Regions from separate parts of the Rhizobium sp. R86522 genome, predicted to be linked through region 1. Evidence: riboswitches for the same ligand, from Rfam matches in the RefSeq annotation. Region 1 holds a riboswitch; the other holds the start of a gene.

The links. Region 1 has a riboswitch for S-adenosylmethionine ahead of metA (homoserine O-succinyltransferase). Riboswitches for the same ligand answer to the same signal wherever they lie in the genome.
Region 2: linked by a shared signal. The riboswitch ahead of SJY08_RS16080 (O-succinylhomoserine sulfhydrylase) and the one ahead of metA (homoserine O-succinyltransferase) in region 1 are both predicted to bind S-adenosylmethionine.

What each region holds. Positions count from the first base shown of each region.
Region 1 covers NZ_JAXHBX010000001.1:4,029,588-4,044,877, forward strand. The annotation lists gene SJY08_RS19485 (ammonium transporter) at 1-1,006, opposite strand, end outside; gene SJY08_RS19490 (P-II family nitrogen regulator) at 1,034-1,384, opposite strand; gene tesB (acyl-CoA thioesterase II) at 1,600-2,484, opposite strand; gene SJY08_RS19500 (ubiquinone biosynthesis hydroxylase) at 2,472-3,782, shown strand; gene SJY08_RS19505 (Trm112 family protein) at 3,820-4,017, opposite strand; gene SJY08_RS19510 (LON peptidase substrate-binding domain-containing protein) at 4,021-4,698, opposite strand; gene trxA (thioredoxin) at 4,785-5,759, opposite strand; gene SJY08_RS19520 (prolyl-tRNA synthetase associated domain-containing protein) at 5,826-6,329, opposite strand; tRNA gene SJY08_RS19525 (tRNA-Gly) at 6,605-6,679, shown strand; gene SJY08_RS19530 (aldose epimerase family protein) at 6,788-7,798, opposite strand; gene SJY08_RS19535 (VWA domain-containing protein) at 7,845-9,029, opposite strand; gene metA (homoserine O-succinyltransferase) at 9,124-10,053, opposite strand; SAM riboswitch at 10,145-10,222, opposite strand; gene SJY08_RS19545 (DUF1737 domain-containing protein) at 11,465-11,671, opposite strand; gene SJY08_RS19550 (HpcH/HpaI aldolase/citrate lyase family protein) at 11,668-12,588, opposite strand; gene SJY08_RS19555 (hypothetical protein) at 12,699-12,929, shown strand; gene leuD (3-isopropylmalate dehydratase small subunit) at 13,094-13,699, shown strand; gene SJY08_RS19565 (pyridoxal-phosphate dependent enzyme) at 13,758-14,690, opposite strand; gene leuB (3-isopropylmalate dehydrogenase) at 14,868-15,290, shown strand, end outside.
Region 2 covers NZ_JAXHBX010000001.1:3,323,673-3,338,962, forward strand. The annotation lists gene SJY08_RS16055 (transporter substrate-binding domain-containing protein) at 1-97, opposite strand, end outside; gene SJY08_RS16060 (glycosyltransferase family 2 protein) at 256-2,103, shown strand; gene SJY08_RS16065 (NADPH-dependent FMN reductase) at 2,166-2,717, shown strand; tRNA gene SJY08_RS16070 (tRNA-Gly) at 2,728-2,801, opposite strand; gene SJY08_RS16075 (2'-deoxycytidine 5'-triphosphate deaminase) at 2,884-3,981, opposite strand; SAM riboswitch at 4,056-4,134, shown strand; partial or broken gene SJY08_RS16080 (O-succinylhomoserine sulfhydrylase) at 4,180-5,357, shown strand; gene apaG (Co2+/Mg2+ efflux protein ApaG) at 5,549-5,941, shown strand; gene SJY08_RS16090 (MYG1 family protein) at 6,021-6,956, shown strand; gene SJY08_RS16095 (Hsp33 family molecular chaperone) at 7,046-8,035, opposite strand; gene argF (ornithine carbamoyltransferase) at 8,155-9,072, opposite strand; gene SJY08_RS16105 (aspartate aminotransferase family protein) at 9,087-10,289, opposite strand; gene SJY08_RS16110 (GcrA family cell cycle regulator) at 10,727-11,272, shown strand; gene phoB (phosphate regulon transcriptional regulator PhoB) at 11,400-12,083, opposite strand; gene phoU (phosphate signaling complex protein PhoU) at 12,109-12,822, opposite strand; gene pstB (phosphate ABC transporter ATP-binding protein PstB) at 12,869-13,669, opposite strand; gene pstA (phosphate ABC transporter permease PstA) at 13,691-15,049, opposite strand; gene pstC (phosphate ABC transporter permease subunit PstC) at 15,046-15,290, opposite strand, start outside.

The sequences.
Region 1 (15,290 bases):
GACCCATGACGATGGCGCCCATCGGGCCGGCGATGCCGGCTGCCGGGGTGATCGCAACGAGGCCGGAGATCATGCCGGAAGCTGCGCCGAGCATCGAAGCCTTGCCACGGGTGAAGGTTTCAACCAGGCACCAGGAGACGACAGCGGCTGCGGTTGCGATGAAGGTGTTGACGGTCGCCAGCATGGCGCCACCAGAGGCTTCGAGGTTGGAACCTGCGTTGAAGCCGAACCAGCCGACCCAGAGCATGGCTGCACCGACGAGCGTCAGCGTCATCGAATGCGGAGCCATCATGTCTTTGCCATAGCCCGTGCGCTTGCCCAGCATGATCGCACCGATCAGACCAGCCACGCCGGCATTGATGTGAACGACGGTGCCGCCAGCGAAGTCGAGTGCACCCCATCCGAAGATCAGGCCGTTGGCATCCCAGACCATGTGAGCGACCGGCAAGTAGACCACGGTGACCCAGAGCAGGCAGAAGAGCACAGCTGCGGAGAACTTGATGCGTTCCGCAAAGGCGCCGACGATGAGGGCCGGCGTGATGGCGGCGAACGTCATCTGGAACATGATGAAGATGTATTCCGGAATGACGGCATCAGAGAAGGTGGCTGCCGTGCTTTCCGGCGTGACGCCCGAGAGGAACAGCTTGGCGAAGCCGCCGAAATAGGCGTTTTCAGAGCCGCCAAATGCGAACGAGTAACCGTAGATCACCCAGGCGAGCATCACGGTCGAACCGATGACGGTGCACTGCATCAGAACCGAGAGCATGTTCTTGGCGCGAACCAGACCGCCATAGAACAGAGCCAGGCCCGGGATCAGCATGAACAGGACGAGGATGGTGCAGAGGAACATGAAGGCGGTGTCGCCCTTGTCCGGAACCGGAGCCGCAGCAACTGCTTCGGCTGCAGCAGGCGCTGCTTCCTGCGCGAAGGCGACAACCGGCGCCAGCACTGCTGCGGACGCGGCGCCAAGGCGCACGAGATTGGAATTCAGATTGGCAAATGACATCAGTAACAACTCCCCTTACAGCCGCTCTTACAGCGCTTCGGTATTGGTTTCGCCGGTGCGGATGCGCACGGCCTGATCGATCGAGTAGACAAAGATCTTCCCGTCGCCGATCTGGCCGGTCTTGGCGGACGAAGCGATGGCTTCGACGGCCTTGTCGGCAAGCTCGGACGAGACTGCGATCTCGATCTTCAGTTTCGGCAGAAAGCTGACGGCGTATTCGGTGCCGCGGTAGATTTCAGTGTGCCCCTTCTGGCGTCCATAGCCCTTGACCTCGGTCACGGTCAGGCCCTGGATCCCCACAGCCGTCAAGGCCTCGCGTACCTCGTCCAGCTTGAACGGCTTGATGATAGCCATCACAATCTTCATCTGGTTTCCCATCCTTTGCTTGTCCTCGGCTCGGAGCCGACTCTCCTTGCCGCCCGCAGCAACATTCGCGCAGCGACTGGTCAATGACATTCAAAAGGCGTGCCAGATTCAGAATTGCCTATAAGTTATTGAAATCTAAAGACTATGAAAAACGCAGCCAATAAACAGGCAAATGAATGCGCAATGGGCGCACATAAATTGTGCAGAATATCGCGATTGGCTTAAATCTAGTCATTTGCCCGTTTGCGGATCAACCCTTCCTGAGCCACCGAGGCAACCAGTCTTCCGTCACGTGTGAAGATGCTGCCGCGGGTCATGCCACGCGCGCCTGCCGCACTGGGGCTGTCCTGCGTGTAGAGCAGCCAGTCGTCCAGCCGGCACGGACGGTGGAACCACATGGCGTGGTCGAGGCTCGCGACCTGCAGTTCGGGGTCGAAGATTGAGGTGCCGTGCGCATAGAGCGAGGTGTCGAGCAGGGTCATGTCCGAGAGATAGGCAAGGATTGCCGCCTGATAGTGCCTGTCGTCGGGAACGAGGCCTGATGCGCGCACCCAGATATGGGCCTCCGGTTCCAGTTTCTCCCGGGACAGATAGTGGGTCAGCGATGTCGGGCGGATCTCGATCGGCCGTTCGCGGCCCCAGTATTTCTTCACCGTATCCGGTGCCTGGGCGAGGAAGGCGGCGCGAAACTCCGCTTCGCCCATCAGCTGTTCCGGTGCGGCGACGTTCGGGATCTTCACCTGGTGGTCAAAGCCCGGTTCCTCGATCTGGAAGGAGGCCGACATGGAAAAGATCGCCTTGCCATGCTGGATCGCGACAACGCGGCGGGTGGTGAAGGAAGAGCCGTCGCGGATGCGCTCGACCTGGTAGACGATCGGGATGGAGGGATCGCCTGGGCGCATGAAATAGGCATGGAGCGAATGGACGATGCGGTCGGGGTCGACGCAGCGCTGTGCCGCCATCAGGGCTTGTGCGATGACCAGGCCACCGAACACACGCTGCCAGCCGTTCTGCGGACTGCTGCCGCGAAACAGGTTTTCCTCCAGCTTTTCCAGATCGAGACGCTCGATCAGGTCTTGCATCGGTTTGGTCTGGCCTGATGGCTGCGACATATTGCATTGCTCCGCTTATAGGCACCCGTTCAAGGCTGATCTATATAGGTGTCATCAGGTCTACAAGAACAAAGGAATTTGCCATGCTGGATGTGCTCGTCGTCGGCGGTGGCTATGTCGGTCTTTCCGCTGCGGTCGCAATCAAGCAGGCGGCCCCGCATCTCGCCGTCGAGGTTGTCGAAGCGGCGCCCGAGGACGCGTGGAAGAAGGACCCGAGGGCCTCGGCGATCATTGCGGCTGCGACCAAGATGCTCGATGTTTTCGGGCTCTGGGACCAGATCGAGCCGGATGCGCAGCCGATCAACCGGATGATCGTGACAGATTCGAAAACGTCCGATCCCGTGCGCCCGGTCTTCCTGACCTTCGATGGTGCCGTCGAAGACGGTCAGCCCTTCGCGCACATGATTCCGAATGTCAGCATGGTCGCCGCGTTGCGCCAGGCCTGCGAGGAACGCGGTATAAGCATCCGGCATGGACTGCGGGCAACCGGCTTTCGCGATACCGGACCGAGTGCCGAACTGACGCTCTCGGATGGCAGCGTCGTTTCGTCACGCCTCGTCATTGCCTGCGATGGCGTGCGATCCAAGCTGCGCGATCTCGCCGGCATCAAGACCGTCACCTGGAAGTATGGCCAATCCGGCATCGTCACCACCGTGGAGCACGAGCGGCCGCATGACGGCGTGGCGGAGGAGCACTTCCTGCCGGCCGGTCCGTTTGCCATCCTGCCGCTGAAGGGTAACCGTTCGTCACTTGTCTGGACGGAGCGCACGGAAGATGCCGACAGGCTCGTCGCCTCCGACGACCTGCTGTTCGAGGCTGAGCTCGAGCGTCGCTTCGGCCACAAGCTCGGCACCATCCGTGCGACGCCGGACCGTCGGGCCTTCCCGCTCGGTCTGACCCTTGCCCGCGCCTTCATCGCGCCGCGTCTGGCGCTTGCCGGCGACGCGGCGCATGGCATCCATCCCATCTCCGGCCAGGGTCTCAATCTCGGCTTCAAGGACGTCGCGGCACTTGCGGAGACGATCGTCGAGGCCGACCGCCTGGGTCTCGATATCGGCTCGGTCAATGTGCTCGAGCGCTACCAGATCTGGCGGCGCTTCGACACGTTCCGCATGGGTGTCACAACGGATGTGTTGAACCGGCTGTTCTCGAACGATGTCACACCGATCCGGGTGCTGCGCGATTTCGGCCTTGGCGTCGTTGATCGTATCCCGGGCCTGAAGAACTATTTCATCCGCGAAGCTGCGGGCACATCCGGGCAAGCCGGGCCGCGCCTTCTAGGCGGCCAGAGCATCTGAGCGCTCATTTCCGGATCTGGTAAAGGGGCAGGCCCGCTCAGGCGGGCATCTCCAGCTTGCGGGCTTCCGAAACCAGCATGATCGGTATTCCGTCGCGGATGGGGTAGGCAAGACGCGCTTTCTCGGAGACGAGCTCGCTCTTCTCCCGGTCCCATTTCAGGGTGCCCTGCGTCAGAGGACAGACCAGAAGTTCGAGCATCTTCGGATCGATGAGGCTGGTCGGATTATCGGCCATGGGTCACTGCAACATGGTATCGGCATCACCGAAGGTCCGGGCGAGGACAATTTCGGTAATCGCAATCAGGGTCTCGGCACGCGTCTTGAGGTCGGGCGCCTCCAGAAGCGCCTGTTTTTCAGGCGGGCCAAACGGCGACATCATCGACAGGGAATTTACCAGCGTCAGGTTCGATGCCCGCTCGACGCTTTCCCAATCGGCTTCGAGCTTGTTCGCCTCCAGATAGGCCTTGAAGGCCGCCAGGAGGCCGGTACGGTTGACCTGTCCCTCGTCTTCCGCCGAACTCAGATCGGCGATGAAAGGTGCGATCTGGAAGCTGCGGAAGGGCTTGCTGGTCGTCACCTCGTCCATCAGCCGGAAACGGCACACCCCTGCCAGCGACACGATGTAGCGGCCATCGCCGGTTTCGTTGAAGGAGGTAATCCTGCCAAGGCAGCCGACGGGCGCCAGCTGTGGGCGCTCGGGCAGAATGTTGGCCTGGACCTCCGACATCGCCGGCTGAATCATGCCGATCAGTCGATTGCCGGAGAGTGCCGCATCCAGCATCGCGAGGTAACGCGGTTCAAAGACGTTGAGCGGCAGCTGACCACCCGGCAGCAGCAGCACACCGGAGATGGGGAAGACTGGGACCGTCTCGGGGAGGTCCGCAGCCGTCAGATATCGGGCATTTCCCACTTGCATCGAAGCACATCCTGTCCGGAAAATTCCGGCGTTCTTTCCTGCTTCTATCTGGGTCGCGCCGGCCAAAACTCAAGGCCGGCGGCGGCTCACGAAAAGAGGATCGACGAGAGTTTGCGCCGCGCCATGATGGTGGCCGGGTCTTTCGGCCCCCAGACCTCGAAGAATTGCAGCAGCTGTTTGCGCGCACCATCGTCCTCGAAGGTGCGGTCGCGCTTCATGATCAGCAGCAGATGTTCTGCGGCTTCCTCGCGGCGACCTTCGACATTGCGGATCTTGGCGAGCTTCAAGCGCGCCTCGTGATCGTCGGGGTTCAGCGACAGCGTGTGCTCCAGCGCCACGGGATCACCGAGCTTGCGTGCCTCGTCGATCTGATCCAGCCGCGTGAGAACGGCCTGGATTTCGGCGGCCTTGGCCAGATCTTCGGGCAACTGGCTGACCAGTTCACGGGCGCGCTGGTGCTGGTTGGCGCCGATCATGCATTCAGCGAGGCCGGCAATCGCCTTTGTGTTGTCGGGGTCGGCCTGGAGGATCGCGGCAAACAGCTGTGCGGCACCATCGATGTCTCCAGCTACAAGCAAGCCTGCGGCTTCTTCGAGCACGGCCGCGATCTCGGCTGCCTGATCGGCGCCGGCCGGACCTGCCACCTTGTCGATGAAGGCCTTCACCTGGCTCTCGGGCAGCGCGCCCATGAAGCCATCAGCCGGGCGCCCATTGACGAAGGCGACCACAGCGGGGATCGACTGGATGCCAAGCTGGCCGGCGACCGACGGATGGTCGTCGATGTTCATCTTGACGAGCTTGACGCGGCCACCAGCTTCGTTGACGGCCTTTTCGATGATGGGGGTCAACTGCTTGCACGGACCGCACCAGGGGGCCCAAAAATCGACGAGAACCGGCTGGTTGCGCGATTCGTCCATGACGTCGCGGGCGAAGTTCGCTGTCGTCGTGTCCTTGATCAGGTCACCTGCTGGGGGCGTGCCTTGAGGAGCGCCACCGAACTCCGCCTTGGCCGTCATGGTCTGGTTGCCGTAGCTGCCGTAAGGGTTGCCGTAGTCGCTCATTCTCGCATCTCCCGCCTGTTTCGCAGCCTTTGGGGAGGCTGCCGTCATTGCCGTTAAGATCGTATGTCAGCCCGAGACTTTCAAGACAAGCGGCGTGTGGCCGGTTGCCTCCATGAAGCGGATGAGGTCGTCCCGGCCGATCGAGGTCGTCGCGTCGTTGGAGAGCGGATGGCAATTGATGATGTCATGCTCCATCAGATCCTTGTCGAGCACGAAGGTGACATTCTTGTCCGTGTCGTTGATCGCACCGAAGGCCGTCACCGAGCCCGGAACGACGCCGAGATATTCCATCAGCTTTTCCGGCTTGCCGAAAGACACCTTGCTGGCGGCGCCGATGATCGTGTGCACCGTCTTCAGGTCCACCGATGCATTCTCCTCGACCGTCAGCAGGAAGAAGTTGTCCTTCTTGTCCTTGACGAACAGGTTCTTGGTATGGCCGCCGGGGATCTCATCGCGCAGCGAGACCGATTCAGCGACGGTGAAAACCGGCGGGTGGGTCTTCGTCTTGTGTGCGATCCCGAGTTCGTCGAGGAAACGAAAGAGGTCTTCGGCGGTTTTGGCTGTCGTCATGGCTGTTCTCACTCTGAATCGTCCGGGGCCTTGAGCTCCCACTATCGGATTTCCACCTCAGCAATAGGTCCAGGACCGACGTTTCGCAATCTTTCGTACGCCGCGAAAGCCCGGAAAAGCTGAGCTTTCTCAGGTCGTTGTGCCCTTGTCGAATTTTTTTCGCGCCGATCCGTCATTTCCCTGTTGCATTTGAAAATCGGTTGGGCCATATAGCGCCCGTCGCCGCAAGACGGACGGCCCACGATCCAGACACTACCCCAGGATCGAGGTTATGAGCGGGTGTAGCTCAGGGGTAGAGCACAACCTTGCCAAGGTTGGGGTCGAGCGTTCGAATCGCTTCACCCGCTCCATTCTTCCTTCGGACATTGATTGACGTCGTGGGATTGGTGGCGCCTTTGCGCCGTGGTCGCTGCAACGCGTTACCGGCCGCAGGTTGCCCCGCAGCCGGTTTTCTTCATTCAGGCTTTCGAGAAGACGTAATCCGTTTCCTGGCGCAGGACTTCGCCAGGTCGCAGTACCGCGTTCGGGAAATTCGTATGGTTGATCGCGTCCGGCCAGACCTGTGTTTCCATGCAGAAGCCGGCAAAAGCGCCGTAGCGCCGGCCGTCGAGGCCGGGAACAGCCGGCGATACCTTGCCGCCGGCATAGAACTGCACGCCAGGCTCGGTTGTCAGGATCTCCATGGTCACGCCTGAATTGACGCTGCGCGCCAGGGAGACACTGCGCTTGGCGACCCGGCTGCTCGAGAAGCAGAAATTATGGTCATAGCCGAGTTGCGCGCCATCGACTTCGAGGCGGATCGGGCGCATCTCACGGAAGTCGAAGGCAGTGTTCTCGACCGGCCTGATTTCTCCGGTGGGGATCAGCCGCTCGTCGACCGGCGTAAAGTGATCGGCCGCGATCATCAGATCATGGCCGAGGATGTCCGCACGGCCATCGAGATTGAAATAGGCGTGGTGGCAGACATTGGCGATCGTCGGCTTGTCGGTCACTGTTTCATAGAGGGCAGAGAAGGTGCCGCTGTCCTTCAGCGCAAAACTCGCACGGGTGCGCGTGGTCCCCGGATAGCCGGCGCGACCGTCCGGATCGGTCACCTCCATCACGACAAAATCGCCGCCATGATCGAGGATCGTCCAGTTCTGTCGGCCCATGCCATCAGAACCGCCATGCAGATGGGAGATCCCCTTCTCGTTGAGCTCGAGCTGATAGTCGACGCCATCCAGGGTGAAGCGCCCGCCGCCGATGCGGTTGGCGCAGCGTCCGGGTGTCGCGCCGAAATAGGGGGAATGGTCGAGATAGCCGGCGAGATCCTCGAAGCCGAGCACCAGTGGTGCATCGTGTCCCTCCAGACGCAGATCCTGCAGGACTGCACCAAAGCTGATGATCGATGCCGTAAGGCCCCCACCCTTCAGCACCACCTTCTCGACCGCCTCGCCCGTGGGCATCACGCCGAATATCGTCTTCGTCATCCTGTCGTTTCCTCGCCTGAATTCATCAAAGTCTTTTTTCTGTCGGTCATCGCGCCAATTCGCGGGCTGCCGCCTCCAGGCCGCCCAGCGTCAGCGGATACATCCGGTCGCCGATCAGCCGGCGAATCAGGCCGACGGACATCGTATAGTCCCAGTTCGCCTGCGGAAGCGGATTGATCCAGAGATGCCGGCGGAAATGATCGGTCAATCGCGCCAGCCAGGCCGCGCCGCTTTCCGTGTTCCAGTGCTCGACTGACCCGCCGGGATGGGTGACCTCGTAAGGGCTCATCGCGGCGTCGCCGACGAAGATCAGCCGGTAGTCGGAGCCGAAGGTTCTGATGACGTCGGATGTCGGGATGGTATCGGCGTGGCGGCGCTGATTGTCTTTCCAGACGCGCTCATAGGGGCAGTTGTGGAAGTAAAAATACTCCATATGCCGGAATTCCGAACGCGCAGCGGAAAACAGTTCCTCAACCTCGCGCACATGGTCGTCCATCGAGCCGCCGATATCGAAGAACATCAGCAACTTCACGGCATTGCGTCGCTCGGGTTGGGTCTTCACGTCGAGATAGCCGTGCTCTGCGGTCGAGCGAATGGTGCCGGAGAGATCCAGTTCTTCCGTAGCTCCCTCGCGCACAAAGCGGCGCAGCCGTCGAAGCGCGACCTTGATGTTGCGGGTGCCGAGTTCGACACGGTCGTCGAGATTGCGAAACTCGCGTTGGTCCCAGACCTTCACCGCGCGCCGATGCCGGCTTTCCTCCTGGCCGATGCGTACACCTTCCGGATTGTAGCCATAGGCACCGAAGGGCGAGGTGCCGGCCGTGCCGATCCACTTGTTGCCGCCCTGGTGGCGCTCCTTCTGCTCTGCCAGCCGTCTTTTAAGCGTTTCCATCAGCTTGTCGAAGCCGCCAAGCGCCTCGATCAGCTTCTTGTCCTCGTCGGAGAGGTGTTTTTCGGCGATCTTGCGCAGCCAGTCTTCGGGGATCGTCTGCCGATCGACGCCATCAGCCGCACCCTCACTCAGGATGCCACCGAAGATCTCGGAAAAAACCCGGTCGAAGCGATCAATGAAGCGCTCGTCCTTCACCAGGGTGGTGCGGGCGAGATAGTAGAAACCTTCCGGATCGAAGTCGACCAGACCTGACTGCAGGCCTTCGAGCAGCGCCAGGTATTCCCGCAGGGTCACGGGAACCTTCTCTTCTTTCAGACGCAGAAAAAACGGCAGGAACATCGGATGACAATGGCTCGGTTCATCGGCGGCGGCATCCTGTCATAGCGGACCCCGCCTGTCCTGGCAAAATCCGCTCCCGTCCCCCGTGTCGCTGTCAGCCTGCCAGATCCTTGCCGATCTCATTCAGATCGTATGGCGTCATCTGGTAGATCTCGTTGATCCAGTTGCCGAACAGAAGATGCGCGTGGCCGCGCCAGCGGTTGAGCGGCGTCAGCGTGTCGTCATTGTGCGGGAAATAATTGTGCGGCAGCTTGATCGGAATGCCGGCATTCTTGTCGCGGAAATACTCGTCGCCGAGCGAGGTCGAGTCATATTCGACATGGTTGAACATGTAGAGCCGTTTGGCCCGTTTCTCCTGCACCAGGCACACGCCCATCTCGTCGGATTCGAGCAGGATCTCCAGTTCCGGCACCTTCTCGATGTCTTGGCGACGGACTTCCGTCCAGCGCGAGACCGGCACCTGAAAATCATCAGAGAAGCCGTTCAGGTACACCGAAGAAGGCGCCAGGTTGCGGTGGCGATAGACGCCGAAGGCCTTCTCCTTCAGCGCATGTTTCGGCACCTTGTGGAAGTGGTAGATCGCTGCCATGCCGCCCCAGCAGACATTCATCGTCGAATGCACATTGGTCTCGGTCCAATCAAGGATCTCCTCCAATTCCGGCCAGTAGGTGACTTCCTCGAAGGGCAGGGTCTCGATCGGGGCGCCCGTAATGATGAAGCCATCGAACTTGCGATCCTTTACCTCGTCCCAGGTCTGGTAGAAGGAAAGAAGATGCTCTTCCGGCGTGTTCTTGGCCTTGTGGCCACCGACGCGCACCAGCGTCAGCTCCACCTGTAGCGGCGAGGCGCCGATCAGCCGGGCGAACTGCACCTCGGTCTTGATCTTGTTCGGCATGAGATTGAGCAGGCCGATCTGCAACGGGCGAATGTCCTGGCGAATGGCCATGGTTTCGGTCATGACCCGCACGCCCTCATGCACGAGGGTTTCAAAGGCGGGCAGCGTATCGGGGATCCTGATCGGCATCTTACTCTCGACTTTCCTTGTCACGGCGGTTTCAGACCGCGGAAACAAAAATACCGGCAGCTTTTATATCGCTACCGGTCCTTGGAAAGTCTTCAAACTCGCCTCGGCCCTTTAGCGACTTATTTTACGTGGCTGCAAGCCGGCCGGCCAAATCACCACGGAACACGAGGCCTTTTACGCCTGTCGGGGTTGCGAATCAATGGGGAAGGCGATGGAGGCGTTGGTGCCTCCCCATTGCGGCTTTGCCCCTCATCCGCCCTCGGGCACCTTCTCCCCGCAAGCGGGGAGAAGGCCGAGACATCAACCGCTTGCACCCCCTCTCCCCGCCTGCGGGGAGAGGGTAGGGTGAGGGGCGAAGCCACAAACTCGGCGCCAACCGCCAAAAAAGGGGGACGACTTTCAAAAATCCCACAACAAATTCAAACCCCCACATGTTTTTTCATCCCCGCCCATTTCCACCCTCGTAGACTCATCCCCGTCCCGCCCTCGGATACACCTGACGATGCGATGTCAGGCGAGGCGGGGCCGGCGCCGGGGAGGAGAGTTGTCGCAGATCCAAATCCCCGGCCCGCTGCAACGGTCTCCCTCCGGACGAGGGGGTGGAAGTGACGGTGGACAGCCGGATGCTGGACGCCTGAAACCCCCGATCGGAAGGACGTGCCTCAGAGGCACACAGACAAGGCGCCAATGCTGTCGCGAACATCCAGACAGCGGGGCGAATAAAACGGCGGGGATAAGCGCCAGGCTGCAAATGGCGAGACGATCATCCCCCGGGCGAGGGTCCCGGTCGGAATGGTGCACCATCCGGCGGGAACCTCCCGGGCCACCGGCCAGGCTGAAGCGCCACCTCACGGTGATGCCGCAGCCGGACCCGCGCCCGGTCAATCTTCGGTCCTCGGGTCAAGCCCGAGGATGACGAGGACCGTCGCCGCCTTGCCAGAGAGACGCATGCAGCGGGAATAGACGCCGAACGAGGCGCCAGAAGGAGCCACATAAACTACTTAGACAGGTTGCTTCTGGCGCCTCGTCCGAGACAAATTTCAGACCACCCGGAGGGAGCGATCCCGACCGGCGGCGAAGCTTGGGGTTTTTGACAGCAATAGATTTCCCCTCACCCTGAGGCGCCCGACCTTGTCGGGCCTCGAAGGGCCAGGCCACCACCTCAGCATACGCCCGAGCTGAAGCCGCCGCGCCCGCCTCTCCCCCCTTGTGGGAGAGGTTGCAAAATCGAAGGCTTAGGTGAGCGCAAGCCACCTAAACTTCAGATTTTGCTGGTGAGGGGATCGGTGCTGCGGGCACGCCGAACGGACCCCCTCTCTTGCGATTTCAGATGTTTAGGCGACTTTCGCTCGCCTAATTCATCGAAATCGCTTTCTCCCCCGCCAAGGGGGAGATGGGCCTCACCAGCGGATCACTGCTCGCCGAGCTTCATCGACGGATCGTATTCCTTGCCATGCACCGTCTTCACCACGGCCTGACCACAATACAGCTTGTTCTCGGCGGCGTTGAAGGTGTGGCTTGGCGAGCCGTGCAGTTCCCAGCCCTTATTCAGCGCGTCGGTGACGCGGTGGCAGAAGCTCGAATCATCCGGGCCGGTGAGAAAACGATAGACTTTCATGGCTTGTCCTTTCTGGCAGTGATCAGGGCGAGCTTGGCGAGAAGGCGGGCGGCCTCCTCGGCATGCAGTCGTTCGATCATTCGCCCATCGATGTTGATAACGTTGAGGCCCGCATGGGCCGGGTCGGAGAAGGCGTCGGCGACTAGACGCGCCTCGGCAATCGCTGCATCCGAGGGGCCGAAATGGCGATTGGCGGGTTCGATCTGCGCCGGATGGATCAGCATCTTGCCGTCGAAGCCCATGGCCCTGCCCTGGGCGCATTCGTCGGAGAAGGCCTCGAGGTCGCGAAAATCGTTCGACACGCTGTCGATGACGTCGAGCCCATAGGCCCGGGCGGCAAGTAAGACCTGCATCAGATAGGGCACCAGATAGGTGCGTCCGGGGGCTGCCGGAATGCCGGTCGCCTTGCGCAGGTCGTTCAGCCCAACGACGAAGGCGTCGAGCCGGCTGTCGCTGGTGCGCCCCGAAGAGGCAATCGCTGCCGCGTTGAGCACACCGCGCGGCGTTTCGATCATGGCCCAGATCCTGAGACCTTCCGCCGCATCCTGCTCGCCGATCAGGTCCGCCACGTCCTGCACCGTGACCGGTTCCTCGACCTTAGGCAGCAGCACGGCGTCGGGCAGGCACTGCAAGACGAGCCTCATGTCTTCGCGGAAATGCGGTGTGTCGGAGGCATTGATCCTGACGATGCGCTCGCGATGGCCGAGATCGGAATTTTCCAGGAACTCCAGAAGCTTGTGCCGGGCGTCGGCCTTCCGGTCTTCGGCCACGGAATCCTCGAGATCGAAGATGACGGTATCGCAATCAAGGCCCGTCACCTTCTCCAGGGCGCGGTCGTTGATCGCGGGCACCGTCAGCACGGATCGGCGCAGGCGGGACGGGTGGTGGAAGCGAAAGGAGGAGGCCTCTGATGTCATGGCCGAGTTCTGGCAAGCTTTGCCCGCCCACGCAAGATGACAATTGGGTGAAAGGGCCTTGCAAAGCCTTGGATTAAGGACCACCTTGGTAACTGCGAAAGGACAAGATCATGCAGAACATCCGCTCCGCCGCCTATGCCCTTGTTGGCCTCGCTTTTGTCGGCCTTGCCGCCGCCTTTGCGGTGTCGCTCACTCTGGTGATTGGCGCACTCCTGACCGTGACGCTCGGCGCCCGCATGCTGATGGGCAAGACGAAGCGCGCTCCGGCCTATGTGAAAGCCAAGCGTCGCGATGACGTGCGCGTCTGGAACGACGGCAAGGGTACGATCATCGATCTTTGATCTGGCCGAAGGTCGCTCCATCATCTCACCTGTCCATCGGGTGAGATGTCGCTATCGCTTGGAAAACGGCGATAGAGCCTCCTCAAGATTCTCCTTCAATTTTCTGCGGTTTTGCTCTAGGAGCGAGGCATCAAACGCGCATTAGCCAGATCGAAGGCAGACTGATGGACAAGTTCGTAAAGCTCACCGGTGTCGCGGCACCGCTTCCGGTCGTCAATGTCGACACGGACATGATCATCCCCAAGGATTACCTGAAGACCATCAAGCGCACCGGTCTCGGCACCGGCCTGTTCGCCGAAGCGCGCTACAAGGAAGACGGTTCGGAGAACGCGGATTTCGTTCTCAACAAGCCGGCCTATCGCAACGCGCAGATCCTCGTTGCCGGCGATAACTTCGGTTGCGGCTCCTCGCGCGAGCATGCCCCGTGGGCGCTTCTCGACTTCGGCATCCGTTGCGTGATCTCCACGTCCTTCGCCGACATCTTCTACAACAACTGTTTCAAGAACGGCATTCTGCCGATCGTCGTCAGCCAGTCCGATCTGGACAAGCTGATGGATGATGCCTCGCGCGGTTCCAACGCCGTGCTGACCGTCGACCTGGAAGCCCAGGAGATCACGGGTCCGGATGGCGGCAAGATCGCCTTCGAGATCGACGCCTTCAAGCGCCACTGCCTGCTGAATGGCCTCGACGATATCGGCCTGACACTTGAGAAGGCAACGAGCATCTCGACCTTCGAGCAGTCCAACGCCGCCCAGCGCCCCTGGGCGTGAGCGTCGCTCAAGCGCTGAATTGATGAAGCCGGGCTCGCGCCCGGCTTTTTCTTTGGCCTTAGAAGAAACGGGCCCGCCAGGCTTCGAGCGCTGCGAGCGATACGCCGATCCCGCCACAGACTTCGATGAGCGGTGCCTTGAATTGCTGCAGCCGCTCGGCATGCACATCGGCGACGGCCAGTGCCGCACCGCAGGCAGGCTCGACAAGGATCCGCTGGGCATCGGCGAATTTCAGGCAGGCGGCGACAGCCTCGGCGTCGGTCACCGTGACGCTTTCAATCGGATGCGTTTCGAGAAGCTCGAAGACATGTTGCGCGACCTGGCGCGCGCCGAGCGAATTGGCAATCGAGGTGATGGCCGGCAGCGTCACACGTTCCCCGGCGAGAACGGCAGCGTTCAGGGAAGCGGCACCTTCCGTCTCGACCGCAATGACGGGGATGTCGCGCAGCCCGTTGCGCCGCAGCCCTTCGACGATGCCTGCGAGCAGCCCCCCACCGCCGACGCTCGTCACCACGCAATCGAATTCCGCACCTGATTTGACCACTTCGTCGATGAGCGTTGCGTGGCCTTCCCACAGCAGCGGATGATCATAAGGATGGACGTAGGCGGCCTTGCGTGCCGCCGCGAGCGCCACCGCATGGGCATTCGCCTCGTCGAAGACGGACCCGTGGACCATGACCTTGGCACCTGTCGCGGCAATTCGCGTGCGAACCTCGGCGGACGTGGTTTCCGGCACGACGATCGTCACCGGGACGCCGAGCGCCTTGCCGGCAACGGCGGCGGCAATGCCTGCATTGCCGCCAGAGGCGCAGAAGATTTCCTTCGCCCCCTTGGCGACCTCGTGCTGGCAGAGCAGTCCCACCCCACGCAGCTTGAAGCTGCCGGAAGGTTGCAAGGCATCGAGCTTCAGCCAGAGAGGCAAGCCGCTCGCGCTGTAGTCGGCGGCCGTGCGGAGGAGTGGCGTTTCGATATGAAGGGGAGAAAGCGGCATGGGGCACTCGGGGATGCTGGAGGGATGCAGATCTTTTGGACCTCGGAAACAACCGGGTCAACCGGGAAGCCCCTGCTTGGAATGGCCGGAACCGTACCGTTTCCGCCCTATCTCGCTTGAAATGACCCTGACCCGCGCGTAAGACACCGCGACTTCTTTTTCGAGTGGAGGGTTTCCATGACGGCTCGCAATCTTCTTCTTCTCCCCGGCGACGGCATCGGCCCCGAGGCCATGGCCGAAGTTCGAAAGATCATCGCCTATATGAACGAGGCGCAGGGCGCCGGCTTCGTCACCGACGAAGGTCTTGTCGGCGGTTGCGCCTACGACGCGCATGGAGCAGCGATCTCGGAAGAAGACATGTCCAAGGCGCTTGCCGCCGACGCCGTTCTCTTCGGTGCCGTCGGCGGTCCGAAGTGGGATGATGTGCCCTATGACGTGCGCCCGGAAGCCGGCCTCTTGCGCCTGCGCAAGGATCTCGAGCTCTTCGCCAATCTGCGTCCGGCGATTTGCTATCCCGCGCTTGCCAATGCCTCGTCGCTGAAGCCGGAGCTGGTCGAGGGTCTCGACATCCTGATCGTTCGCGAACTGACCGGTGGCGTC
Region 2 (15,290 bases), 710 kb from region 1:
CCCGCACAGGCGGCGCGGACAGTAGCGCGACGAGAAGAATCGCGGTGACCCAGGGCCACAACCCCACAAAATCTAGGGATGTAACTTTTGCGCGCATCTCTATCATCTTCAACCGTGGTCAGGGTGGGGCGTCGTTCAGACCGGATGACGTGTAGCAGCTTGGTGTGGACGAGGGAATATGGCCCGCGGATGGTCGCCGCGCGCCCAGGATCAACGCGGGGGCAAGAGCAGCGGAGCGCGGTAAACGCGGCCGATATGGAGAGTCTGAGCCGGCTGAAATGCGAAGCCCGGTTGCTGCACGTGCTCGGCATTTCCAAACCGATGATTGCCCGGATGGCGAAGCGCGCCGCTGTCAACGGGACCTCTGTCGAGGCCGAACTGCTCGCCAGCGGCACCGTCGAGGAAGAGGCCTATTTTGCGGGTCTGGCGCGGATGTATGGCCTGCCCTTCCTGCCGGAAATCGATCCTTCGTTGCTTGTGGACCATGCTTACAGCGACACCCAGCTCGCGGAGCCGCGCATGCTGCGGCTGCACTATAGCGACCGGCCGCCGATCGTGGCGATTGCCCCGCACATTCTCAACATGGAGGGCCTCGCAAAACGCTTCGGTCGGAACGGACCGGGCGCCGGCACCCTGGTCGTGACGACGACGACTGCCATCCGGCGTGCCAGCTGGAAGGTCGGGGAGAGCAGACGCGTAGGCCAGGCCGTGCGCGGCCTGTTCGATACGCTCCAGCCGCTTTCGGCTCGGCTCGTGGTGACCGGTGACCAAGGCTTCGTGGCCGGGGCCGGGCTCTGTCTGATCTGTCTTTTTTCGATCATGGCGCCGATGCTCGCCGCCGTCATCAGTCACCTCACACTTTCGCTCTTTCATACGGCTGCTCTCCTGCTGCGCATGGCCGTCGTCTCGCATGGGCGACGCCCCCGGGTCTGCGAAGCAAAGCTCGAGCATGGCAGCGATGTTCTGCCTGTCTACACCGTCATGGTGGCGCTTTATCGGGAGGCCGATGTCGTGCCGCAACTACTCGCAGCCCTCGACGAGCTCGAATGGCCGCGCAGTCTCCTGGACGTCAAGCTGGTCTGCGAGGCCGATGATCACGAGACGATCGAGGCGATCCGTCGATCCAATCCCGGCCCTCATGTCGAGGTGGTGGCCGTGCCGGCCATGGCGCCGCGCACCAAGCCCAAGGCACTCACCTATGCTCTGGCCGGCGCACGCGGGGAGTTCCTCACCATCTACGATGCCGAGGATCGGCCACATCCGCAGCAGTTGAGGGAAGCCTATCACGCCTTCCGGCTCGGTCCGCCGGATCTCGCCTGCCTGCAGGCGCCGCTCGTGATCGGCAATGCCGGCGAAAGCTGGATCAGCGCCATTTTCGCGCTCGAATATTCGGCGCTGTTCCGCAGACTACTGCCAGCCCTCGGCTACTACCGCATGCCACTGCCACTCGGCGGCACCTCCAACCATTTCAAGACCGCCCTCCTCAGAGCCAGCGGCGGCTGGGATCCCTACAACGTCACCGAAGATGCGGATCTCGGCATGCGTCTCTACAGAATGGGGTATCGATCATCGACCCTGACGCTGCCAACCTACGAGGATGCGCCGACCGATTTCCGGATCTGGCTTGCGCAGCGGACCCGCTGGTACAAGGGATGGCTGCAGACCTGGCTAGTGCTGATGCGCCAGCCCCTGCGAACCGCGCGCGACATGGGATTTCTGTCCTTTCTCGTCTTTCAGCTCCTGGTCGGCGGCATGCTGATTGCAGCGCTCAGCCATCCCGGCCTGATCGTCTTCCTCACGCTGCTTGCGGTCTCCCTGATGCAGGTCCCGGTTGCCCAGCCGAGCCTCTTCACGACGATCTTGCTCGCCATGGACATATTCAACATCCTCGGAAGCTACGCGATCTTCTTCGTGCTCGGCGCGACCCCGATGAGCAAGGGCGAGAAGGAGGGCGTCGGCTGGAAATGGGCAATGATCCCGGTTTACTGGATGGCCGTGTCGCTGGCGGCCTGGAAGGCCGTGATCGAACTCAGGCTGAAGCCTTTTCACTGGAACAAGACACCGCATCGCCCCAGTCGAGCCATTTTGCCGGCGTCCGAGTGATTGCTCGGACGCCATCGGCACCATAGTGTTGAAGCAACAAATCCGATCGGGAGACGACGAACATGGTGACACTGCTCGGCATTTCGGGAAGCCTGCGCAAGGGCTCGCTCAACACGGCTCTGATGCAAGCTGCCGCAGCCTTGCCGGCAGACGGTTACCGGATGGAAACAGCCGGCATTCACGGCATACCGCTATATGACGGAGACCTGGAAGAAGCCGAGGGCATCCCGGCAGCTGTCACCGCGCTCAAGCAAAAGATCATCGCCGCCGACGGCGTGATCCTGTTTACGCCCGAATACAACAACGGCATCCCCGGCGCCTTCAAGAATGCCATCGACTGGCTGTCACGCCCCTCTTCCGACATGGGCAAGGTTTTCGGCAACAAGCCCTTCGCGCTCGTCGGCGCTTCACCCGGCAATTTCGGCACGTTGCTCAGCCAGAACGCCTGGCTCTCGGTGCTGCACACGCTCGGCTGCCGGACATTTTCGGAAAAGCGGCTGATGGTATCTCGGGCCCACACGCTGTTCGATGCCGACGGCAATCTCACCGACGAAGCGACGGCCAAGCGGCTCGGCGACCTGCTGGCAGCGTTTGCGAAGTTTGCGGGGAAGTAGGGAGGATAGCTGGAGCGGGTGAAGGGAATCGAACCCTCGTATTCAGCTTGGGAAGCTGCTGCTCTACCATTGAGCTACACCCGCGCGCGGTCTGACGAATCCAACAGTTCGGCCGAAGTGTCAAGCCGAATGGAATACAAAGCGGCGCGGTGACGCCCCTCTTTCGTCAGGGCAAACGGAAGTGTTTCGACAGCTTTAAGCCCTGCGCCTGATAGTTGGAGCCGAGGCCCGTGCCGTAGAGGCCTTCCGGGCGCTCCTGCATGTGCTCGTAGACCAGGCGACCGATGACCTGGCCGTGCTCGAGGATGAAGGGCACTTCGTGGCTGCGGACTTCCAGAACCGCGCGACTGCCTGAGCCGCCGGCCGGCGCATGGCCGAAGCCCGGATCAAAGAAGCCGGCGTAATGCACGCGGAACTCGCCGACCAAGGGGTCGTAGGGTGTCATTTCGGCGGCATAGAGCGGCGGCACATGCACGGCCTCGTTCGAGACCAGGATGTAAAACTCGTCCGGATCGAGGATCAGTTCGTCGCGGCCGCGGCTGTAGAGTGGCTCCCAGAAATCCAGCACCTCGTGGGCGCCTTTGAGATCAACATCGATGACCGAGGTGTGGTGCTTGCCGCGATAGCCGATCAGGCCTTGCGGCCCCGATCCCTTCAGATCGATCGACAGCGCAATGCCACCGCCCGAGACATTCGGCATGTCGCTCGCCACCAGCGTCTCGGCCTTGTGCAGGTCGAAGAGTTCGGCCTCGCCGAGCAGCGCATGGCCGGTGCGGAAGCGGATCTGCGAGAGGCGCGAACCGCGGCGTACGATGATCGGGAAGGTGCGCGGCGAGATTTCGAGATAGAGCTGACCCTTGTAGCCGGCCGGCACCTTGTCGAATTCCTGGGCGTAATCGACCATCACCCGGGTGAAGATGTCCAGGCGGCCGGTCGAGCTCTTCGGATTGGCGGAAGCCGAGATCTCCGCCGGCAGGTCGAGGCTTTCCATCAGGGGCACGATGTAGACGCAGCCGGTTTCGAGCACCGCCCCGTTTTCGAGATCGATCTCGTGCAAGGTCAGGCGTTCCAGCTTCTCGGCAACCGTATGGCCCCTGCCCGGCATGAAGCTGGCGCGCACCCGGATCGCCTTGCCGCCCAGCCTCAAGTCCAGGCTTGCCGGCTGGATCTGGTCGTGGTCGAGCATGGCTTCGCTGATCAGCTGTCCCTGGCCGAACAAGGCGCCGATGGCGCGGTCCGCCAGAATGCCGGGTTTACTGGTCATTTTCTCTATCCTGTTTGGGCTCGACAAAACCAAAGCCCACCAATTGACGCAAGGCCCGCGAAGGCGTAATTGCTGCCTTATCCCGTGGTGATTTGGCCGGTCGGCTTGCAGCCACGTTAAACAAGTGGCTAAATAGACCGGGTTTACGAAACCGGTCCGTTCACGCGACCGGTTTTTTTGTGTTCGAAAGGCACGTGCATGAGCAAGAACTGGCGCCCGGCCACCACCCTCGTCCATGGCGGCACGCTGCGCTCTCCTTATGGCGAGACGTCTGAAGCGATCTTCCTCACCCAGGGCTTCGTCTATGAAAGCTCGGAAGCGGCAGAAGCCCGCTTCAAGGGCGAGAACGACGGCTATATCTACGCCCGCTATGGCAGCCCGACCAATGACATGTTCGAAAAGCGCATGTGCATGATGGAAGGCGCCGAGGATGCGCGTGCTATGGCGTCGGGTATGGCGGCCGTTGCTGCTGCCGTGCTCTGCCAGGTCAAGGCCGGCGACCATATCGTGGCCGCACGCGCCCTGTTCGGCTCCTGCCGCTATGTCGTCGAGACGCTGGCGCCGCGCTACGGCGTCGAGTGCACCCTGGTCGATGGTCGCGACCTTGCAAATTGGGAAGCGGCGATCCGTCCAAACACCAAGGTAATGTTCCTCGAAAGCCCGACCAATCCGACGCTCGAAGTGATCGACGTCGCAGGCGTTGCCAAGCTCGCCGATCAGATCGGCGCGAAGCTGATCGTCGACAACGTCTTTGCGACCCCCCTCTTCCAGAAGCCGCTGGAACTCGGCGCGCATGTCGTCGTCTATTCGGCGACCAAGCATATCGACGGTCAGGGCCGCTGCCTTGGTGGCGTCGTCCTGTCGTCGAAGGAATGGATCAACGAGAACCTGCACGACTATTTCCGCCACACGGGCCCTGCCATGTCGCCGTTCAACGCCTGGACGCTGCTCAAGGGCATGGAAACGCTGCCGCTGCGGGTGAAGCAGCAGACCACGAGTGCTGCAGCGATTGCCGATTTCCTGGCGGAACAGAGTGCCGTTGCCAAGGTCATCTATCCCGGTCGCAAGGACCACCCCCAGGCCGACATCATCGCAAAGCAGATGACAGGCGGCTCAACGCTGGTCTGCTTCGAGCTGAAGGGCGGGAAGGAAGCCGCTTTCAAGCTTCAGAACGCCATGGAGATCGTCAAGATCTCCAACAATCTCGGCGATGCGAAGAGCCTGATCACCCATCCGGCGACGACGACGCACAAGAACCTTTCCGACGAGGCCCGGGCAGAGCTCGGAATTTCGGGGGTACGGTTCGCTTCTCCTGCGGGATCGAGGATACGCAGGACCTGCTGGACGACTTCGCACGGGCACTCAAGGCAGTCTGAACGCAACGCCCGCGATCATGTAAGCAAATATTTCAGCCGCGACAGGCGTTGCGGCTGGAGCATTGGCCTTGACGTAAGCAGTTGCGTCGTTATCCCTTCAAAAGGCATGGTGTTTGTGTGTCGCCCTTGCTGCCGCCACAATGAGCGCCATCTCTATCAATGTTGATGACAAGCTTTCTCAGGGTCCAGGCATGTATCGCGCGCTGACACGGGACATAGAGGTTCTGGTCGAACCTTACTATCTCGAGGAACAGTCGGACCCCGATGACAGCCGCTATGTCTGGGGCTACCGGATCGTGATCTCCAATCGCTCGGGAAAACCCGTGCGGCTAACCCATCGTTACTGGCACATTACCGACCAGAACGGTCAGGTTGACGAAGTGAGCGGCCCGGGCGTTGTTGGCGAACAGCCGCGCCTTAATCCTGGCGATACCTACGAATACTCGTCCGGCTGCCCACTCGATACGCCCTCCGGCATGATGTACGGCACCTACCGCATGGAAACCGACGACGGAGAGGCCTTCGACGTCGAGATCCCGGCATTTTCCCTCGACAGCCCAGGCATGGTCCGCACCCTCAATTGATGATTGCCAGTTGAGTTGACTGGCACCAACCGCTATCTGGAGACATCGATCCCGACGCCATCCAGAGGGCCAAACCGGCATGAGCATTACCCATCTCGTCACCCATAGTGGCGGCTTCCATGCTGACGAACTGCTATCGTCCGTCATCCTCTCGCGGCTTTACCCAGACGCACAGATCGTGCGCAGCCGCGCGCCAGACTGGATCACTCCGGCATCCGATAGGATCATCTACGATGTTGGCGGCGCCTATGACGCCGAAGCGCAGATCTTCGACCATCATCAGCGCGGCGCACCGCTTCGAGACGACGGTCAGCCCTACAGCTCCTTCGGGCTCATCTGGAAGCATTATGGGCGCGCCTATCTTGCGGCCATGGGTCTGCCGGCCGATCATATCGAGGCGATCCACCAGGGCTTCGATGCGAAATTTGTTCTGCCCATCGACCTGATGGACAATGGCGCGCTCAGCCCGGCAACGGCCGGGCCACTGGCCGATCTCACCCTGCCGAGCCTCCTCGAAACGCTGAAGCCCGTTTTCGACAACAAGGAGCCCGGCGCCGACGATCACGGCTTCCAGTCCGCCCTTTCGATTGCACGGATGATCGTCGAAGCCGCCATCGGCCAGCGGGCGGCCAAGCTGCGTGCAGAGACCATGGTTCTGGAAGCGATCGCAGCGACAGGCGAAGGTCGCGTCCTGGAATTGACGATGGGCATGCCATTCCGCCCGGCCATCGTCAAGGCAGGCGCCGACCATCTGCTCTTCGTCATTCACCCGCGCGACAAGGACTGGTGCATTACCGGGATCCGCAAGGCGGAAGGCAGTTTCGAGCAGCGCGCGGACCTGCCCGCTGCCTGGGCAGGTTTGAGCAATGGCGATCTGGAGGCCGTCTGCGGTGTGAAGGGTGCCACCTTCTGTCACAACGGCCGCTTCATCGCGGCGGCAAATTCGCGTAACGCGATCCTCGACATGGCGGAAATCGCGGTCGAGCAGGTAATCGGCGATCGCCCGGCATCATAAGAAGCGTGGGCCTTATCGGCGCCCGCTACGCTCTACACAAAGAAACGGCCGGATCACTCCGGCCTTCTCATATTCAGCGCTTCACTGGATCAAGCCGGCGTCAGCTCTCCCGGCTCGAAATCATAGTTGGTCGAGCAGAATTCGCAGGTCACAGTGATCGTGCCGTCTTCGGTGCTCGCCTCGATCTCTTCAGCGGAGAAGCCCTGGAGAACCCCCTTCAGGCGCTCGCGCGAGCAACTGCAGCGGTCGTAAACCGCCTTTGGCTCGTAAGCCCGCACACCCCGCTCGTGGAAGAGGCGGAACAGCAGCCGTTCGATACCCACCTGCGGATCGGTCAGTTCGTCGGCATGGATCGTCTCGACCAGCATGCGAGCCTCATCCCAGGCATCGTCGCCGTGCAAATCGGCATCCCGGTCGTCGCCGTCTCCACCGTGCAGATCCGGCTGGCGCATCCGCTCCGGCGCATCCGGCAGGAACTGGGCGATGAGACCACCTGCCCGCCATGTGCGACGTGGCTTGCCGTCTGCATCCCGATCGAAGAGTTCGGCGGCTCCCAGGCGTACGCGTGTCGGGATCTGTTCCGACTGGCGGAAGTAGACGCCGGCAATGTCTTCCAGCGACGTTCCATCGAGCGGCACAATACCCTGATAGGGCTGCATGAAGGAGCCCTGATCAATGGTAAAGGCAAGCACGCCTTCGCCGAGGAGCTCCTCGGGCGAAGCACGACCGGCCGCGACTGCATCGGCCACAGCCTGCTCGTCGAAGCGGGCATAGGCGCGCACGTTTTCAGGCGAGCTGAAATCGGCAACCAGCAGGTCGACCGGGCCATCGCCCTTGGTCTGGACCGTGAACTTGCCCTCGAACTTCAGCGATGTGCCGATCAACACCGTCAAGACTATGGCTTCGGCGAGAAGCCGCGCGACCGGCGCCGGATAGGCGTGACGGTCGAGAATGGAATTGATCAGCGGTCCGAGCTGGACCGCGCGGCCGCGCACGTCGAGGCCCTCCACCTGGAAGGGAACCACACGATCGTCACCGGCGAAACCGAATTCGCCGAGTTCTGCTTGTCTCATCGACATGAATGTACTCCCGGCACTTGAAGCGCCAAACGCTGGGCCCGAGCGGCCCGATCAGAAACGGCACAGATGGGATCACCCGTGCCAAAGGTCAAGTCGGGCGCCAAAGCCCCTGCCCGGCCTCAGATCGCGCCGAGGCACCAGGCAAGGATCGACTTCTGCGCATGCAGGCGGTTCTCGGCCTCGTCGAAGACCACCGACTGCGCGCCATCGATCACCTCGTCGGTGACTTCTTCGCCGCGATGGGCCGGCAGGCAGTGCAGGAAGAGGGCCTCCTCCTTCGCCTTCTTCATCAGCTCCGCATTGACCTGGAAAGGCTGGAAGACGTTATGGCCGCGTGCCTTGTGCTCCTGGTTCATCGACACCCAGGTGTCCGTGATCACGGCGTCAACGCCGGCGACCGCACGATCGGCATCATGGCACAGCATGATCTCGCCGCCGTTGTTGCGGGCCCAGTTGAGGATCTTGTCATCGGGCTCAGAGCCGAGCGGCACGGCCATGTTCATCCGGTAGCCGAAACGGGCCGCACCTTCGACCAGCGAATGGAGGACATTGTTGCCGTCGCCGGTCCAGGCGAGCGTCTTGCCCGTCACGGGGCCACGATGCTCCTCGATGGTCATGATGTCCGCCATGATCTGGCAGGGGTGGGTGAGATCCGTCAGGGCGTTGATGACCGGAACCGTCGCATGCTCGGCCATCTCCAGGAGACGGGTATGGTCAGTGGTACGGATCATGATCGCATCGACATAGCGCGACAAAACCTTGGCAGTGTCGCCAATGGTCTCGGCGCGACCGAGCTGCATTTCCGTGCCGGACAGGAACAAGGTCTCGCCACCGAGCTGGCGCATGCCGACATCGAAAGAAACACGCGTGCGGGTGGACGGCTTCTCAAAAATCATTGCCAGCATCTTGCCGGCGAGCGGCTTGTCGGCGGTGCCGGCCTTGGTCGCCTGCTTGCGGGTCTTCGCGTCCTCAAGAATGCCGCGCAGGTCCCCGGCCGTCATGGCGGAGAGATCGAGAAAATGCTTCGGAGATGCCATGAATGGGTCCTGTCTTAGGCAGATGCTGCGACTGCGGCCTTGGCGCGGATGTGCTCCGCAGCGTGTTCGATACGGGCGAGACCGTCGCGAGCTTCTTCGGCGGTCACCGTCAGCGGCGGCAGGAGACGGATAACATTGTCGCCGGCGGGAACGCCGAGCAGATGCTCGTCGCGCATTGCCAACAAGAGTTCGGTGTTCGGGATCTTGGCCTTGATGCCGAGCATCAGGCCTTCGCCGCGCACTTCCTCGATCACATCTGGGTAACGATCCTTCAGCGAGGCGAGACCCTGGCGGAAGACGAGCGCTGTGTCGCGAACATTGTCGAGGAAACCGTCGCCGAGCACGACGTCGAGAACAGCATTGCCGACCGCCATACCAAGCGGGTTGCCGCCATAGGTCGAGCCATGCGTTCCGGGTTTCATGCCGTAAGCGGCCTCTTCGGTTGCCAGGCAAGCGCCGAGCGGGAAGCCACCGCCGATGCCCTTGGCGACCGCCATGAGGTCGGGCGTGATGCCGGCCCATTCATGGGCAAAAAGCTTGCCCGTGCGGCCAACACCGCACTGCACTTCGTCGAGGATCAACAGCAGGCCGTGCTCGTCGCAGAGGTCGCGCAAGACGCGCAGCATCTCCACCGGGATCGGACGAATGCCGCCCTCGCCCTGCACCGGCTCAACCAGGATTGCAGCGGTCGCGTCTGTGATTGCCGCCTTGACGGCTTCGATGTCACCAAAAGGCACCTGGTCGAAGCCGGGCGCCTTGGGGCCGAAGCCCTCCAGATACTTCTCCTGGCCACCCGCTGCGATCGTCGCGATGGTACGACCATGGAAGGCGCCTTCCATCGTGATGATGTGGAACTTCTCCGGGTGCCCCTTGGCGAAGTGATAGCGGCGGGCCGTCTTGATCGCGCATTCCAGCGCCTCGGCGCCGGAATTGGTGAAGAAGACGCGGTCGGCGAAGGTCACATCGGTCAGGCGCTTGGCCAGCACTTCCTGCCCCGGCACCTCGTAGAGATTGGAGAGGTGCCAGACCTTGTCGGCCTGATCTTTGAGGGCGCCGACGACATGGGGATGCCCATGGCCGACCGAGGTGACGGCAACGCCGGCGGCGAAATCGAGATAACGCTCGCCACTTTCCGTCACAAGCCAGACGCCCTCGCCTCGCTCGAAACGCAGCGGCGCCCGATTATAGGTCTGATAGAGCGGCGTAGCTTCGGCCATGGCTTTCACGTTCCTTCTCGACGATCCGCCCAAGGGACGGCGCGGCCCTTTGCAGGCCTCGAAACAATTAAAAATGCCGCCTTGCGGCGGCGCGGGCACTATCGGCATTTCACCCTGCAATGTCAACGAATTCCATAGGAATCGCAGGAGTAGGCGCCGATCTGGCCGGCTCGCGCCAGAAGCGTGCGCGACAAGATTCCACCTGTTGCATACTTGACTCACTCGGGAAGCAAGTTGGGGAAAACCGGAAAATCGATTCCAGATGATTCCCCCGACTCTTGTCACGGAGTCAGCGTGCCACTAGGTTAAATTTCATTAATAGATTGCATGCGGCGGAAGTGCTCACCGACAGTAACGAGGCGGTTATGTTTCGAATTCGTTCGAAGCAGGGGTGACGGATTCTGCCATGACAGACGCGAGCGGCGGAGAGAAGTGGCATGACAACTGCGCAATGGAGTGACGACAGGGTCGAAAGACTGAAACGGCTGTGGGCCGAAGGCCTCAGCGCAAGCCAGATTGCGGCACAACTCGGTGGCGTGAGCCGAAATGCCGTTATCGGCAAGGTACACCGACTGAACCTTCCGGGTCGGGCCAAGGCAGGCGGAAGCTCGACTGCGGCACGTCCGGCAAAACGTCCGGCGCAGACCCAGCGTCCGGCGACCTTCCAGAACCGCCCCGCGGCAGCAACGACCACGCGTACCGTGACCCGTGCAGCTGGTGCGACAATGCTGAAGGAAGAGATCGAGGTCGAGGCTTACGAGGAAGTCGAAGTTCGGCGCCCGCTGAACGTTGTCGTGCCGATTTCGCGGCGCCTCGCCCTGACGGAACTGACCGAGCGCACTTGCAAGTGGCCGATCGGCGATCCGATGAAGGACGATTTCCACTTCTGCGGCTGCGAAATCGCTGACAGCGCGCCCTACTGCACCTATCACGCGAAGCTCGCCTATCAGCCGGTGAGCGAACGCCGCAAGGCAGCCCGCTGATATCAAGCGAAGCTTAGAGCATTAAACGGGTCCCGCGGGGCCCGTTTTTCGTTGCCGCCTGTCGCCCGCGAAAAAGGGCCGCAGCGGACAATCCGCGCGGCCCTTGCCCCATGGTGGGTTCGACTTGTCAGGCTTCCATCGAATAGCCGGCACCGCGAACGGTGCGGATGACATCCTGCATGTTGGAGAAGTTGAGAGCCTTGCGCAGGCGGCCGACATGCACGTCGACCGTACGTTCGTCGACATAGATGTCATGGCCCCAGACTCCATCGAGAAGCTGCGAGCGAGAGAAGACCCGGCCAGGCGACGCCATCAGGAACTCCAGAAGGCGGAACTCGGTCGGCCCGAGACGGACCTCGCGGCTCTTGCGATGCACCCGATGCGTCTCGCGATCGAGCTCGATGTCGCCGCAGCGCAAGACGCTGGACAGAACTTCGGGCTTTGCACGCCGCAGCATGGCCTTGACGCGTGCCATCAGTTCCGGGGTCGAGAATGGCTTGACGACATAGTCGTCGGCACCTGTCGCCAGACCACGCACGCGCTCGCTTTCCTCGCCGCGCGCCGTCAGCATGATGATCGGCAGACGCTCGGTCTCGGGTCGCACGCGCAACCGGCGGCACAGCTCGATGCCGGAGACGCCCGGAAGCATCCAGTCCAGGATCAGCAGATCCGGCACGCGCTCCTGAAGCCGGATCTCGGCTTCGTCACCTCGCAGAATCGTCTCGACCTCATACCCCTCGGCTTCGAGGTTATAGCGTAGGAGGACGGACAAGGCCTCCTCGTCTTCTACCACGGCAATCTTCGGCTGCATCAAAAACAAACCTCGCTGGCCAACGTCACTCGGTGATCGCGCCGACGGAAGACGTCAGATCTTCCTTCGGTCGCTCACCTTCCGGCTGGGCGCCGGTGGTCATGTAGTAGATGGTTTCCGCGATGTTGGTCGCATGGTCGCCGATGCGCTCGATGTTCTTGGCGCAGAACAGAAGATGGGTGCAACTCGTGATGTTGCGCGGGTCTTCCATCATGTAGGTCAGGAGTTCCCGGAACAGCGAGGTGTAGATCGCGTCGATCTCTTCGTCGCGGTCACGGATCGATTTCGCCTTCTCAGCCGAGCGGGTCGTGTAGACATCGAGCACTTCCTTGAGCTGGGCGAGTGCCAGGTCGGAGAGATGTTCGAGGCCACGCGCGAGTTTGCGCGGCACGCCGGTCGCCTGGATGGCCACAACGCGCTTGGAATTGCTCTTGCCGAGGTCGCCGACACGCTCGAGATCGGCAGCGATGCGAAGGGCACCGATGATCTCACGCAGGTCGGATGCGACCGGCTGACGCTTAGCGATCGTGACGATGGCCTTGTCGCCGATCTCACGTTCCATGGCATCCATGAGCACGTCGTCGGAGATCACCTTCTGGGCGAGGGCGGCGTCGGAGTTGACCAGAGCACGCACGCTTTCGGCGACCATCTGTTCCGCCAGACCGCCCATTTCGGAAATGCGGCGCATCAGGAACTTCAGTTCATCGTCGAAGGCAGAGTAGATGTGAGAGGAACCCATGAGAAACGTCCTTGAATTTGAGGTGAGCCGAGGGTGACCTGGAGGCTCAGCCGAAGCGGCCCATGATGTAGTCCTGGGTGCGCTGGTCATCCGGATTCGTGAACATCTTGTCGGTGTCGTTTTCCTCGACCAGTTCGCCGAGGTGGAACATGGCGGTACGCTGCGAGACGCGGGCTGCCTGCTGCATGGAGTGCGTCACGATGACGATCGTGAAATTTTCACGCAGTTCGTGAATCAGCTCCTCGACCTTGGCGGTCGCGATCGGATCGAGCGCCGAGCAGGGCTCGTCCATCAGGATGACTTCCGGGCTGACCGCGATCGCACGGGCGATGCACAGCCGCTGCTGCTGGCCGCCGGACAGACCGGTGCCGGTTTCCTGCAGTCGATCCTTCACCTCGTTCCAGAGGCCAGCTTTCTGCAAAGACGTCGCGACGATTTCGTCCATGTCGGCCTTCTTGGCGGCGAGACCATGGATGCGCGGCCCATAGGCCACGTTTTCGTAGATCGACTTCGGAAACGGGTTGGGCTTCTGGAATACCATGCCAACCTTGGCCCGCAATTGCACGGGATCGACCCGGCTGTCGTAAATGTCTTCGCCATCGATCTGGATATCACCCGAGACGCGGGCGATCGACACCGTGTCGTTCATCCGGTTCAAGCAGCGCAGGAAGGTCGACTTGCCGCAACCCGATGGGCCGATGAAGGCCGTTACAGCGCGATCCCGTATGTCGACGTTGACATCCTTCAAGGCATGTTTTTCGCCGTAGTACACCTGCACGCCACGGGCGGTGATCTTGATTTTGGGCTGGTTCACGGAAGTCTCCGTCAATATGGATGCGTGATACATTCGAGGGTGTCCTTCTGGGATTTACCAACGGCGCTCGAAGCGGCGGCGCAGGACAATGGCAAGGATGTTCATGACCAGCAGGAAGAGCAGCAGAACAATGATGGCACCCGAGGACCGTTCGATAAAGGCCGGATCGGCACGCGACGCCCAGGAATAGACCTGTACCGGGAGTGCGCTGGCCGGGTCGAGGAAGCCACCTTCAAACGGCCCCGCCGGATAGTTCGCCACGTAGGCAACCATGCCGATCAGCAGCAGCGGGCCGGTTTCACCCGCTGCGGATGCGAGGCTGAGGATCGCTCCGGTCATGATGCCGGGCGCGGCCAGAGGCAGGACATGGTGGAACACAGTCTGCATCTTCGACGCTCCGACGCCCAAAGCGGCATCGCGAATGGATGGCGGGACGGCACGGATCGCGGCGCGCGTCGCAATGATGATGGTCGGCAGCGACATCAACGTGATGACCAGCGCCCCGACAATCGGGGAGGATGCCGGGAGCCCTACGAAGTTGATGAAGACCGCAAGTCCAAGGATACCGAAAACGATCGACGGCACGGCAGCAAGGTTCGAGATGTTCACTTCGATCAAATCGGTGAACCAGTTTCGCGGCGCGAATTCCTCGAGATAGATCGCGGCAGCCACGCCGAGAGGCAAGGACATGATCACCACGAGGAACATCATGTAGGCCGTACCCATGATGGCGATGCCAAGGCCCGCGGCTTCCGGGCGCAAGTCGGACGCATCAGGCGCCGTGATGAAGCTCCAGTTGAACTTCGATGCGAGGATGCCAGCTTCGACCAGCTTGTCGGCCAGGTCCAGCTGCGCGGGAGTCACATTGGAATCCCGTTCAGCTATTTCGCGCGTCACGCGACCCTTGAGATAGCCATCCACGCGGCCTGTGGCGAAAACGTTCACAGTGATCGTCTGGCCTACCAGTGACGGATCGGCCAGGACAGTGTCGCGCAGCCGAGCCGGAGCATCCTTGGAAATCATGTCGGTGACTTCCTTTCGGGACATGCCCTCGACTGCAATACCCTCTTCGGCCAGATACTTGACCAGAGATTCACCCAGGATGCGCGCGTAGCCGATCGTCGTCACCGAAGCCATCTGCGCCGGATCGCGCGAACCGGTCTTGTCCACGACCGCAGCGTCGATCACGACGGGATAGCTGATCGTCGCCTGAACGAATGCCGAAGAGCCGTCACGGATAATGGTGAACAGCATGATCGCCAGGGTGAGCAGCGCGATCACGATCGCGGCGACACCATACATGCGGAACCGAATTTCTGCGGCATTGCGACGCTTCATCAGCGGGGTCTCGCTCATGAGCGAACTGCCGGCCTGCGGCATTGCGAAAGGAGTGCGATCGATGATGTCGGTCATTCGTATTGTTCCCGGTATTTGCGCACGATCCAAAGCGCGAAGATGTTGAGCCCAAGCGTAATCACGAACAGCGTTAGGCCAAGCGCGAAGGCCACGAGCGTCTCCGGCGAGTCAAAGGCAAGGTCGCCCGTCAACTGACTGACGATCTTCACGGTGATCGTCGTCATGGCCTGGAAGGGGTTCAAGTCCAGCTTGGCGGCTGCCCCTGCCCCCATGACCACGATCATGGTTTCGCCGATTG